3 regions of the Azospirillum sp. B510 genome follow, and region 1 is predicted to be linked to each of the others. Evidence: riboswitches for the same ligand, from Rfam matches in the RefSeq annotation. Region 1 holds a riboswitch; each other region holds the start of a gene.
What was found. Region 1 has a riboswitch for cobalamin ahead of AZL_RS29045 (CbtB domain-containing protein). Riboswitches for the same ligand answer to the same signal wherever they lie in the genome.

Region 1 (4,187 bases):
CTTCGGATCGAAACGGTCGGGTGACGCGGGCAAGATACGCCGTGAACCGCTTCCAGCCAACCGCGTCACGGTTGCCGGAACCCGCACCCCGATCCGGGGATGATGGGGAGCCGGACGGCCTACACCCCCAGATAGGTGTGCAGCTTGTCCATGTTGGCATGGAGCTGGTCGTTGGGGATCATGTCGACCACATGGCCCTCCTCCATCACGTAATGGCGGTCGGCGATGGTGGCGGCGAAGCGGAAATTCTGCTCCACGAGCAGGATGGTGAACCCGCGCCGCTTCAACGCCCGCACCGCGACGCCGATCTGCTCGATGATCACCGGAGCGAGTCCCTCGGTCGGCTCGTCCAGCAGGATCAGGGTGGCGCCGGTGCGCAGGATGCGGGCGATGGCCAGCATCTGCTGCTCGCCGCCCGACAGCCGCGTGCCCTGGGTGCCGCCGCGGCCCTTCAGGTTGGGGAACAGGTCGTGGATCTGCGCGACCGTCATCCCGCCCTCCTTGACCACCGGCGGCAGCGTCAGATTTTCGTCGACGCTGAGGGAGGAGAAGATGCCGCGCTCCTCCGGCACATAGCCGATGCCGAGCCGCGGGATCCTGTGCTGCGCCATGCCGATCAGCTCCTGGCCCTGGAAACGGATCGAGCCGGTGCGCCTGCCCATGATGCCCATGATGGCGCGCATGGTCGAGGTCTTGCCGGCGCCGTTGCGGCCCAGCAGCGTCACCACCTCGCCCCGGCGAACCTCCAGGCCGACACCGTGCAGCACATGGCTTTCGCCGTAGAAGCCATGCAGGTCGGCGATCTCCAGCATGGCGGTCTTCGTGTTGCCCCCGTCAGGCATGTCCGGTCCCCATATAGGCTTCCATCACCTGCGGGTTCCTGGAGACGGTCTCGTACGGCCCCTCCGCCAGGATCTCGCCGCGGCGAAGCACGGTGATGCTGTCCGACAGGTGGGCGACGACCGACAGGTTGTGCTCGACCATCAGCACGGTGCGGTCGGCGGCGACGCGCTTGATCAGGGCCGCGGTGCCCTCGATGTCCTCATGGCCCATGCCGGCCAGCGGTTCGTCCAGCAGCATCACCTCGGGGTCGAGCGCCAGCGTGGTGGCGATCTCCAGCGCGCGCTTGCGGCCATAGGGCAGCTCCGCCGCCGGATGGCCGGCCCAGGGCGTGAGGTTCACCGCCTCGATCAGTTCCAGCGCCCGGCCATGCAGCTCATGGAGCGACGACTCGGACTTCCAGAAATGGAAGCTGGTACCGAGCGGGCGTTGAAGCGCCACCCGGACATTCTCCAGCACGCTGAGATGCGGGAAGACGGCGGAGATCTGGAAGGAGCGGACCAGACCCATCAATGCGATGTCGGCCGGCTTGGTGCGGGTGATGTCGCGGCCCTTGTAGAGGATCTGCCCGCGCGTGGGGGTGAGGAACTTGGTCAGCAGGTTGAACACCGTGCTCTTGCCGGCGCCGTTCGGGCCGATCAGCGCATGGATGGTGCCGCGGCGGACCTTCAGGTTCACGTCCCGAACCGCCACGAATCCCTTGAACTCCTTCGTCAGGTTGCGCGCTTCCAGGATGATGTCGTCGTTCGCTGCGGCGGTCATCGGTCGCGAATTCCCCCCTCCGGTCTTTGCGGCGTCCTTCATCCGCCAAATCCTTGCGGCGGAAAACATCACACTTGCGGACTCTCCGTCTATCAAACATCACAGCACCCAAAATGCCACTGCGCAAGACCGTCCGCAGGGCGGATATCGGATTGCGGGCTTGCCAAAGCGGCGCGGCGCTGCGATGGTGGCCGTCCGACGGTGCCCCGCCCGTCCTGACGGACGGCTGGGATAATAGGGAATGCGGTGCGGACCGACCCTCTGGACTGGTCCAATGCCGCGGCTGCCCCCGCAACTGTGTGCGGCGAGCGTCCTGTCCATTATGCCACTGGTCCTTGACGGCCGGGAAGGCGGACGGCGATGCGGCGACCCGCGAGCCAGGAAACCTGCCGCCGGACGCATCAATTTTTCCCAACCCCGCCGGGTGTGGCGGGAGAACAAGGATATCGGTCCATGACCACGCGTTCGCTTCACACCGCAACCGGTTCCGCGACCCGTAGCGCCGCCCAGACCGCGGTCGCCGCCTTCGCCGCCATCCTGCTCGGCAGCTTCCTGCTGTACGGCGTCGGCTTCGCCCAGCCGCAGCAGATCCATGACGCGGCCCACGACACCCGTCATTCCTTCGCGTTCCCCTGCCACTAAGCCAGGGTCATGGAACTGATCCGGCGGCTGTTCACAGCCGCACTGGTCGCGGGCGTGCTCTCCGGCACGGCCGCGTCCGTCGTTCAGCAGGCGACCACCGTCCCGCTGATCCTCGAAGCCGAGAAATACGAGGTGGTGACCCCGCCTCCGGCCACGACGGCTACGGCCACTGCCGCCGCCCCGGCCGCCAGCCCTGCCGCCAGCCCTGCCGATGGCCACCAGCATGGTCCGGTGCGCCAGATCGGCGAAGGCGTGCCGACCTCGCTGGACGAGGCGATCCAGCGCATCGGCCTGACCATCGTCGCCGACCTGATCACCGGCGTCGCCTATGCGCTTTTGTTGGGGGCCGCGATCCTGCTGGCCGGCCGGCCTGTCGATGCGCGGCGCGGGCTGGTATGGGGCATGGGGGGCTTCGTCGCCGTCTCGCTGGCGCCCTCCTTCGGCCTGGCCCCGGAACTGCCGGGCATGGCCGGGGCGGAACTGGAGCTGCGCCAGCTCTGGTGGCTGTCCGCCGCCGCCGGAGCCGGCGTCTGCCTGCTGGCCTTCGCCTTCGCCCGCAACCGTCTGGTCATCGCCGTCGCCGTTCTGGCCGCGGCATTGCCCCACCTGATCGGCGCCCCGCATCCGGAAAGCGCCGAGGGTGCGGTTCCGCCGGAACTGGCCGCCCGCTTCGTCGCCGCCTCTCTCGGCGGGGCCGCGCTGTTCTGGGCGATCCTGGGCTCGGCCTGCGGCTGGCTGATGAGCGCTCTCGTCGGCGAGGCCGAATCCCGCCCGGCCCTGCGGGCCCAGCCCGGCGCGCGCTAAGGAGGCGCACTCCATGTCCGCTCTTGCGAAAACGGCCGCCGGCAAGGTGCCGGCGACCGTCATCACCGGCTTCCTCGGCGCCGGAAAGACCACGTTGATCCGCAGCCTGCTGGAAAAGGCCGATGGCCGCCGGCTGGCGCTGATCATCAACGAGTTCGGCGATGTCGGCATCGACGGCGACATCCTGCGCGCCTGCGGCAACCCGACCTGCACCGAGGACGACGTGATCGAGCTGGCGAACGGCTGCCTGTGCTGCACCGTCGCCGACGACTTCGTCCCGGCCATCGAGAAGCTGCTGGCCCGGCCGGAGCCGCCCGAGCATATCGTGATCGAGACCAGCGGTCTGGCCCTGCCCAAGCCGCTGGTCCAGGCCTTCCACTGGCCGGCGATCAAGACGCGGGTCACGGTGGACGGCGTCATCGCCGTGGTTGACGCCGCCGCCGCCGCGGAAGGCCGCTTCGCCCCCGATCCCGCCGCGCTGGAGGCCCAGCGCGACGCCGCCGGCACCGTCGATCATGAAACGCCGATCGAGGAGGTGTTCGAGGATCAGCTGCTCTGCGCCGACCTGATCGTCGTCAACAAGACCGATCTGGTAGCATCCGGCGACCTCGCCCGCGTCGAGGATCTGATCCGCGGCGCCCTGTCCCACACGGTCGGCCGCGACGCCAAGCTGGTGCGGGCCTCCCAGGGTGCCGTCGACCCGCTGGTCCTGCTCGGCGTCGGCGCCGCGGTGGAGGACGATCTCGCCAACCGTCCCAGCCACCATGACGACGAAGAGGGCCACGACCACGACGACTTCACCAGCTTCGTGGTGGAGTTGCCGGCGCAGCCCGACCCGGCCGCTCTGGCGATGACACTGGAACAGGTCGCCGGCCTGCATGGCGTGCTGCGCCTGAAGGGCTTCATCGACGTGCCCGGCAAGCCGATGCGCCTGCTGGTCCAGGGTGTCGGCACCCGCATCCAGACCCATTACGACCGCTTGTGGAAGCCGGGCGAGGAGCGCCGCAGCCGCCTGGTGGTGATCGGCGAGACCGGGCTCGACCGCGACGCGGTGACGCGGGCGGTCGTTGGGTAGGGGTTAGGGTGCCGCTGCTTTTGCCCCACCCCAACTCCCCCGCTTCACAGGGAAGGGACTGCCA
Region 2 (4,187 bases), on a different replicon from region 1:
CGCGCCGTAATCCGGAGCGCGGCCGGGCGGGTTCGGCGGCCTTGCGGACGAGGTTGATGGCGAAGTGGCGGACGACGGCCATGTTCAGGGGGCCGTGGCCTTTGCGCAAGCTTGTCGATATCGGCGGCGTGATCGAGCGTCTCCGGCGGTGCGCTGGTGAAGAAACTCTCGATCTCGTCGCGCAGGGTGGGCTGGTTGGCTTTGACCGCCAGCAGATAGTCGGCCCCGGCGTCGCGAACGGCCTGGGCGATGGTGGCGTTGCAGGCGATGGCGTCGATGGTGACGATCGCGCCCTTGAGCCCGCCCTCGGTCGCCAAGCGCTCCAGCAGAACCGGAATGGCCGCCAGTTCGCTGGCTTTGTCCTCGACGGCCTCCTGGCCGAGGACCAGGCGGCTGGTGGTGGCGAAGGCCGAGACCAAGTGCAAAGGGGCCTGTCCGAGGACGCGGTCATGGCTGCGTCGCGAGGTCTTGCCGTCGATGGCGACCAGTTCCGGCCGGTCGGGCCACGCCTCGCGCACCCAGGACAGGAAGCAGTCCTGGAACAGGCCGGACGGGATCCGGTTCATGAACACGGTCAGCCAGCGTCCGCTCGGCACCCCATGGTGATAGGGCTGGAAGCGCCGCAGAAAGTCGAGCCGCGCTTCACCCCAGGCGGCGATCGCCTCGTAATCCTCGCAATCCGCGATCGTCCCGCACACCGCCAGAAGCAGGATCTCCGGTAACGGATAGGCGACCCGCCAGGGAGCACGCGGGTCGTCGATCCGCGAAAAATGTTCCAGCAGCGCCTTCAGCCGCGATTTCTCACCAAAGCCGGCTTCGATCGAACTCATGGGGGGACCTTCCAAGACGAGAGCCTCCACCGAATCAGAAACTTCCCAATTCGTAAACCGCTGTTAACCCGACTTCGGAGCCCTGGGAACGGCTCGACGCCATTGACAGGCGTGTGGCCTGCCTCTATCACCAGAGGCATTGTCGGCGGTTTTCCCAGGCGCAAGCCGGGAGATTAAAAGGGAACGACGGAAGCGACAGGCGTCCAAGCCTGATGCAAGCCGTGGCTGTCCCCGCAACTGTGAGCGGCGAGTCGGCGCCAGAAAGCCACTGACCGGAAATCCTTGGGATCCCGGTCGGGAAGGCGGTGCCGGATGACGACCCGCGAGCCAGGAGACCTGCCTCCGACAGCGTCACTCTGCCTTCGATCGGGGTGTGTCGAAGGTGCGGAAACCCGTCGTGGTGACGCGTCCATTGGCGTTGCCGCGGCCGGATTCCGGGATGATTCGTCCTCCCTGAAGCATGTCGCAGGTGAATGGTTCTCCAGACGCGAGGCCTCGCGTCGTGGCGTCCGTTCGGCAACGCCCGTTCAACGGTTCCGGTCTCCGGAGCCGGCATGGATGTGTGGCCCCGGACGGGTGGCTTTGCGGCCGCACCGCTTGTCCGAGCGCGCCTCCATGCCTGCAGCAGGACGTGGCAGAGCATGCAGACAAGCCGTTCCATCACAAATCTTGGCAGGAATTTTTGCGTCCGGGTCGCTTTGGCCGGGCTCGGGGTCGCGGCCGGAGCATCGGCCGCTTCAGCGGACGACCTTCAGCTAACCCCCTTGGAGATCACGGCACCGAAGGGCATGGCGGTGCCGCAGGAGCAGGCGACCATCGCCTCCAGCGTGATCGGCGGCGAGGAGATCGAGCGTCAACAGATCCGCCGTCTCGACGATGCCTTGCTGCTGGTTCCCGGCGTCAGCCTGTCGGGCCGGCAGGCGCCGGGCGGCGCCCAGACCGTGCGCCTGCGCGGGTTGGGACCGCGCAACACCCGCGTCTTCATCGACGGCGTCGAGATGAGCGACACCAGCCAGTCGCAGTCGCAATATCCGGCCGGCGAGATGGACACCGCCGACATCGAGCGCATCGAGGTCCTGCGCGGGCCGCAGCCCGGCCGCTTCGGGCCGGATGCCGGCGGCGGCGTGGTCAACATCGTCACCCGCCGCCCGGCCGGTCTGTTCGGCGGACAGGTCGGCGCCGAATATGGCAGCTTCGACACCAAGCGGGCGAACGCATCGGTATCCGGGGCGCAGGACAGGGTGGAGTACCGCGCCTCCCTGTCCGGCACCCATTCCGGCGGCTATTCGGATTTCAGCCGCTGGCGTGGCGGGCAGGACAAGGACCCGTTCCGGCAATGGGCCGCCGCCGGCCGGATCGGCGTCCAGGCGACCGAGGAGCTGCGGTTCGACGCGACGGCGCGCTATCAGCGCAAGACGCTGACCTACGATCCCGCCACCCGCGACAATGACTGGTCGCGCGACGAGACCGAGCGGTTCCTGCGCCTGGGCGGGTCGCTCGACAGTCTGGGCGGCAGGCTGGTCCACAGCTTCGGCATCGCCAACACCACCAACACCCGGCAGTATTGGGGCGAGGGAACCCGGGGCGACACCTATGACGGCCACAAGACGCGGCTCGACTATGCGGCGACCGCCAAACTGTCCGACCGGGTGACGCTGGGCTACGGTGGCGATGCGACCCGCGAGAGCATGGAGCAGCACACGCCGGGCTTCGCGCCGCTCGCGCCGGACATGCGGTCGCACAACTGGCGCGGCGGCGGCTTCGCCACCGTCGGCGTGACTCCGGTGGCGCCGCTCGACCTGTCGGCGACGATCCGCGGCGACCGCCACAGCGACTATGGCGGGACGGGAACCTGGCGGCTCGGTGCCGCCTACCGGATCGAGCAGAGCGGGACGACGCTGCGCTCCAGCTACGGCACGGCATGGCAACCACCCTCGCTCTACGAACGGTTCGATCCCTGCTATGGGCGGGCCGACCTGCGGCCGGAACGCAGCCGCGGCTGGGACGCCGGTGTCGAGCAATCGCTGCTGGGCGGGCGACTGACCGCCGGAGCGACCTACTTCCAGGCCGCCACCCGTGACCAGATCAACTGGCTGTACGGTCCGGCGGCCAGCCCGGCCTGTTCGGGCGGCGGCTATGTCAACGTCGACCGCACCAAGGCGCAGGGCGTGGAGCTGGAACTGGCCGCCCGCCCGACCGTGACCATCGACCTGCGCGCCGCCTATTCCTGGCAGAGCGTGGTCAACGCCAACACCGGGCAGCGGCTGCGCAATCTGCCGCTTCACCAGGGCAGCGCGTCGGTCGGCTGGCGCTTCCTGCCGGCGGCCTACGCCAATCTCGGCCTGCGCTATCGCGACATGATCGAGAATTACGGCACCGGCAGCGCCTTTCTCACCGCCGATCTTCGGCTGTCCTACGAGCTGACCGATGCGGTGACGCTGCATGGCCGCGTCGAGAACCTGTTCAACCGCCGGTACGAGGAGGTCTACGGCCACGCTGCGGCGGGCCGCTCGGCTTACGCAGGCCTGTCCGCGCGCTTCTGACCCCGCCCCACCCAAGAGTTCGTTCCATGAGCACCGCGTCTTCCGTGGCCTCGCACGTCGTCGAGGAACCCGGCATGGGTCGGGTCGAGATCTTCCCCCTGCCCACCGATCAGGATCTGCTGCTGGCCCTGCTGAAGGATGCCTTCGAGGTCTGGTGGCGGGACATCGTGTTCGGCACGCTGGTCCAGGGGGCCGTCTTCGAAATCCGCGCACCCAACGCGCCGCGCAAGGTGTCGCTGTTCGACGGCTACCTGACCGTCGATTTCGGGGCATGGCATTTCCATGTCTGCATCGGCTCCCACCGGGGCACGCCGCGCAACCCGGTCGATCCGGAGCTCGCCCGCATCCGCCGGACCGCGCGGGCCGAGATGTACCGCGTCCTGGGAAGCGACGGCGCACCGCGGAGCTGGGGCCTGCGGCTGTTCAACGGCAAGGGAGACCAGCAGATGACGCTGTTCTTTCCCAACCCCTTCCTCGGCGAGAACGACCGCATCCTGAAGGAGCCGGACTGGAGCCGCCTGTCGATGTGGGACCGGTTCCGTGAACGCTATCTCGGGCTGATGCCCGATCCGCTCGACCGCAGCGGGAGGGGGTTCCGGTGCGCCGGCTGACCCTTCGCCTGACAGCGGCCTGTCTTCTGAGCGCGGCCATCCCGGTGGGGATGGCCGTTGCCGCCGGTCTGCGGGCGGCGTCGGCCACGGTGTGCGGCGACCAGTATCTTCTGGCGCTTGCCGATCCCGGCCAGATCGCCGCCCTGTCGCCGCAGGCCGCCGATCCCTGGCTATCGCTGCTGGCCGGCGAGGCGGTCCACCAC
Region 3 (4,187 bases), on a different replicon from region 1:
TGAAGGGCATGCAATGGTCGAAGATCACCCAATGGCCGAACTTCGGCTTCAGCACGGCGTAGCTGTCCTTGTAGACGGTCCGCAGATCCTTGCCGGCGGCGACGCCCTGCTTCACCAGCTCGAACAGCTCGGCAGTGAAGGCGCGGGTGCCACGCAGCCCTTCCCGCACCTGTTCCGGCGTGGTCAGGGCGGCACCGCGGCCCGGCACCAGCTTCTCCGGCTCCAGGGCGGCGATGGCGTCGAGCGTCGCCGGCCAATGGGTGAAGTAGGCGTCGCCGCAATAGGGGGTGGCGCCATACTCGACCAGATCGCCGGAGAACAGGATTTTCTCCCGGGGCAGCCAGACCACCGTGTCGCCCTTGCTGTGGCCACGGCCAAGTTGCAGCAAGCGCACCTCCAGCGAGCCGAGCCATAGCGTCATGTGGCCACGGAAGGTGATGGTCGGCCAGGTGAGGCCGGGAACCGATTCGACGGCGCGGAAAAGCCGGGGGAAGCGGCCGATCTCGCTCGCCATGTCGGCCTCGCCGCGCTCGACGATCAGGTCGCGGGTGTCCTCGCTGGCGATGATCTGTTCCGGCGCATAGCCCGAGGCGCCCAGCACCCGCACCGCGTGGTAATGCGACAGCACGACATGGCGGATCGGCTTGTCGGTGACCTCGCGGATGCGGCGGATGACATCCTGGGCCATCACCGGCGTCGCCTGGGTGTCGATCACCATCACCGCGTCGTCGCCGATGACGATGCCGGTGTTGGGATCGCCCTCCGCCGTGTAGGCGTAGGCATTGTCCGACAGCTTGTCGAAACTGACGGTCTTCTCGTCCAGGTCGGCATGCGAGGCGAAATTCTTGGACATCCGGTTTCTCCACAGGTGCCGGCGACGCCCCCCTGCCCTCCCGGAGGATCGCCGGCCATTGATCGGTTGGGCCAACCATATCGTTTCATATGAAACCATGCAACGCGTTTGAGGCACCGAGGCCGACTGAGACCGGCGACCGGCGGGTTGACGCAACCGGGCGACGATGGCAGCCGGGTCGTCGCCCAGGCAGGCACGAGCATTCTTGCGACGATCTTCCGCTTGCCCTGTCCCGATCGAACAGATACGTTATGTTATAACATAACATTTTGATGCTCCGTTGCGACGAACAGCCGAACCACCATGACGACACCCCTTCTCCGGATCGCTGTGCGGGCGACACTCCCGCGAACCCGCCAGGCATGGACCGGGTCGGGGAAATCGCGCGGCCTCCCCCATGCCGGTCTTGACCGCCGACGCCGGCTCGCTCATCACTATCCCCGGTTCTGGTTCTTCCGGCGGCATCCGCCGGAAGCTAAGAGGGAACCCGGTGAGCCGCGCCGAGCGGCGAGACCGGGGCTGCCCCCGCAACTGTGAGCGGCGAGCCGATCCGTCATTTTCCGCCACTGGCGCCCCTCGCGGCGCTGGGAAGGCTGGACGGACCGGCGACGACCCGCAAGCCAGGAGACCTGCCAGCACCACGATCAACGTCCTCGGGCGGGGTGTCCCGGTGGAACGCTTGCCATGCGCGTGCCCGGATTCCGCGACCGGTTCCGCCCCGCATGCCGCAAGGCGTCCGCCCACACGCTCCGCCCGCCACGGCAGGAAGCACGGATGACGCCCACGCCTTTCCCCATCGCGGCCTCCCACCCCGGCCGCCCGGCCGCCCGCTCCCCCGCCATCGCGGTGACGGGGCTGAGTTGCCGGCTGGCCGGCCGCGCGGTCCTGTCTGACATCGGCTTCAGCGTCGCGGAGGGGATGGTCCTCGGCATTCTCGGACCGAACGGCTCCGGCAAATCGACGCTGCTGCGCTGCCTTGCCGGGCTTCAGGCCCCCTCGGCCGGAACCATCCGCGTCGAGGGAGCCGATCCGCGGGCCGTCGGGCCGGCGGCGTTGGCCCGCCGTCTGGCGTTGCAGGCGCAGGACAGCAGCCCCGCCCTCGGCTTCACCGTGCGCGACGTGGTCGCCATGGGGCGGCTGGCCCATCGCCGTTCGGTCTTTTCCGGAGACGGGGCGGAGGATCGCGCCATCGTCGACGAGGCTCTGGCCCGGCTGGATCTCGCGGCCCTGGCCGACCGCCCGGTCGAACAGCTGTCGGGCGGCGAGCGGCAGCGGGTGATGATCGCCCGCGCCCTGGCCCAGCGCCCGCGCATCCTGCTGCTGGACGAGCCGACCAACCATCTCGACATCCAGCACCGCTTCGCCATCCTCGATCTGGTGCGCTCGCTCGGCATCACCGTGGTGATGACGCTGCATGAGATCGATCTGGCCGCGCGCTGGTGCGACCGCCTCCTGCTGCTGAAGGATGGCCGCCTTCAGGCCGACGCCGTCCCGGACGAGGCGCTGACCGCCGAGCGCCTGACCGCCGTCTACCGGGTCGCCGCCACTGTCGACCGCCACCCCGGCGACGGCCGGCTGCGCATCGAGCTGTCGCCCCTCTGACCCCCGTTCCGCTTCCCCCGTTCCGCCTCCCCAGTCCCGTTCCCTCCGCCGCCCTCCCGACTGGACCCCGCATGCCCCCAGCCCCCGTCCGTACCCTCCTGGCCGCGTTCGGCCTCGCCCTCGCCCCCGCCATCCCTGCGGGGGCGCTCGCCCAAACCCCTCCGGCCGGCTATCCGGTCGAGATCGCCAACTGCTTCGACACCACGCGTTTCGACGCTCCGCCCAAGCGGCCGATGGTCAACGACGTCAACATGACCCAGACCATGATCGATCTCGGTCTGGCCGACCGGCTGGTCGCGGTGTCCGGCATCGCCGGGGCCGAGCGCCACCTGATCGCCCCGCCCGGCGTGGTCGCCGCCCTGCCCCAGCTGCCCGACCGCGCCCCGACGCTGGAGGCGGTGCTGGCCGCCAACCCCGACTTCCTGTTCGCCGGCTGGAGTTACGGCTTCAACGAGGCGCGCGGCCTGACCCCGGCCCGCCTCGCCGAGTTGGGCGTGGCCACCTACACGCTGCGGGAAAGCTGCATCCGCATCGGCCGGCGCGAGCCGATCAGCATGGACACCCTCTATGCCGATCTGCTGGCGCTGGGCCGCATCTTCGGCATCGCCGACCGGGCCGAGGCGATGGTGGCCGATTTCCGCCGCCGCGTCGCCGCGGTGACCCGGAGGATCGGCGGAGCCACGCAAAGGCCGCGCGTGATGTATTGCGACGATTGCCACACCGACGCCGCCCCGCTGTCGGTTGGGCGCGAGGGCATGACCAGCCTGCTGATGGAGCTGGCCGGCGGCCGCAACATCTTCGACGACATCCCCGACAGCTATGTCCGGGTCAGCTGGGAGGAGATGGCCCGGCGCGACCCGCAATGGATCATCGTCAGCGACCACCGCGTCCCGGCCGAGGCCGCCATCCGCTATCTGCTGTCCGCCCCGCAGCTGGCCGATGTCGAGGCGGTGCGCAAACGCCAGTTCATCGTCCTGACCTATGCCGAACAGACGCCCTCGACACGCGACGTCGACGCGCTGGAACGCATGGCCCGCACGCTGCACCCGGAGCTGTTCCAGCCATGAGCCGCCCGCGGATTCCGCCGCTCTGCCTGCTGCTGGCGACCATTCTGCTGCTGTCCCTGGTCGCGGCGGTCGGCTTCGGCGCCGCCCGCATCCCGCTGCCGACCGTCTGGTCGGTGGTCTCGCACGAGCTGTGGCCCGGCCTCTTCCCGGCGGACGGCATCAGCCGGGCGGAGCGCAACATCGTCTGGGAGCTGCGGCTGCCGCGCGTGCTGCTGGGGGCGCTGGCCGGCGCCGGGCTGGCGGCGGTTGGGGCGGTGTTGCAGGTGGTGACGCGCAACCCGCTGGCCGACCCCTATCTGTTCGGGGTGTCGGCCGGCGCCTCGGTCGGGGCGGTGAGCGTCATCCTGTTCGCCGGCGCCATCGCCACGCTGCCGGTGATCGGCGGCGTTTGGCAATTCCTGAGCCAGGCCCTGGGCCAGTCCCTGAGCCTGCCCACAGCCGCCTTCCTCGGCGCGCTCGCCGCCATGCTGGCGGTCTTCGCCGCCGCGCGCGGACGCGACGGCGGTGTGACCAGTGACCGGCTGGTGCTGACCGGCGTCGCCGTCGCCTTCATCCTGCACGCCGTCACCAACACGCTGATCGTCGCGAGCGCCGACCGCAGCGCCGACGCCGCCCTGTTCTGGATGATGGGCGGCTTCGGCACCGCGCGCTGGAGCGTGCTGCCC

Region 2: another riboswitch for cobalamin. It lies ahead of AZL_RS04085 (TonB-dependent receptor plug domain-containing protein); the one in region 1 lies ahead of AZL_RS29045 (CbtB domain-containing protein).
Region 3: another riboswitch for cobalamin. It lies ahead of AZL_RS02560 (ABC transporter ATP-binding protein); the one in region 1 lies ahead of AZL_RS29045 (CbtB domain-containing protein).

What each region holds. Positions count from the first base shown of each region.
Region 1 covers NC_013858.1:369,580-373,766, forward strand. Annotated here, with positions in the region: gene AZL_RS29035 (ABC transporter ATP-binding protein) at 120-842, opposite strand; gene AZL_RS29040 (ABC transporter ATP-binding protein) at 835-1,602, opposite strand; cobalamin riboswitch at 1,785-2,011, shown strand; gene AZL_RS29045 (CbtB domain-containing protein) at 2,056-2,244, shown strand; gene AZL_RS29050 (CbtA family protein) at 2,254-3,048, shown strand; gene cobW (cobalamin biosynthesis protein CobW) at 3,062-4,123, shown strand.
Region 2 covers NC_013854.1:881,306-885,492, forward strand. Annotated here, with positions in the region: gene AZL_RS04080 (ISAs1 family transposase) at 1-830, opposite strand, end outside; cobalamin riboswitch at 960-1,189, shown strand; gene AZL_RS04085 (TonB-dependent receptor plug domain-containing protein) at 1,595-3,373, shown strand; gene AZL_RS04090 (DUF7676 family protein) at 3,400-3,984, shown strand; gene AZL_RS04095 (ABC transporter substrate-binding protein) at 3,972-4,187, shown strand, end outside.
Region 3 covers NC_013854.1:551,733-555,919, reverse strand. Annotated here, with positions in the region: gene AZL_RS02565 (MBL fold metallo-hydrolase) at 1-853, opposite strand, end outside; cobalamin riboswitch at 1,284-1,505, shown strand; gene AZL_RS02560 (ABC transporter ATP-binding protein) at 1,628-2,455, shown strand; gene AZL_RS02555 (ABC transporter substrate-binding protein) at 2,527-3,522, shown strand; gene AZL_RS02550 (FecCD family ABC transporter permease) at 3,519-4,187, shown strand, end outside.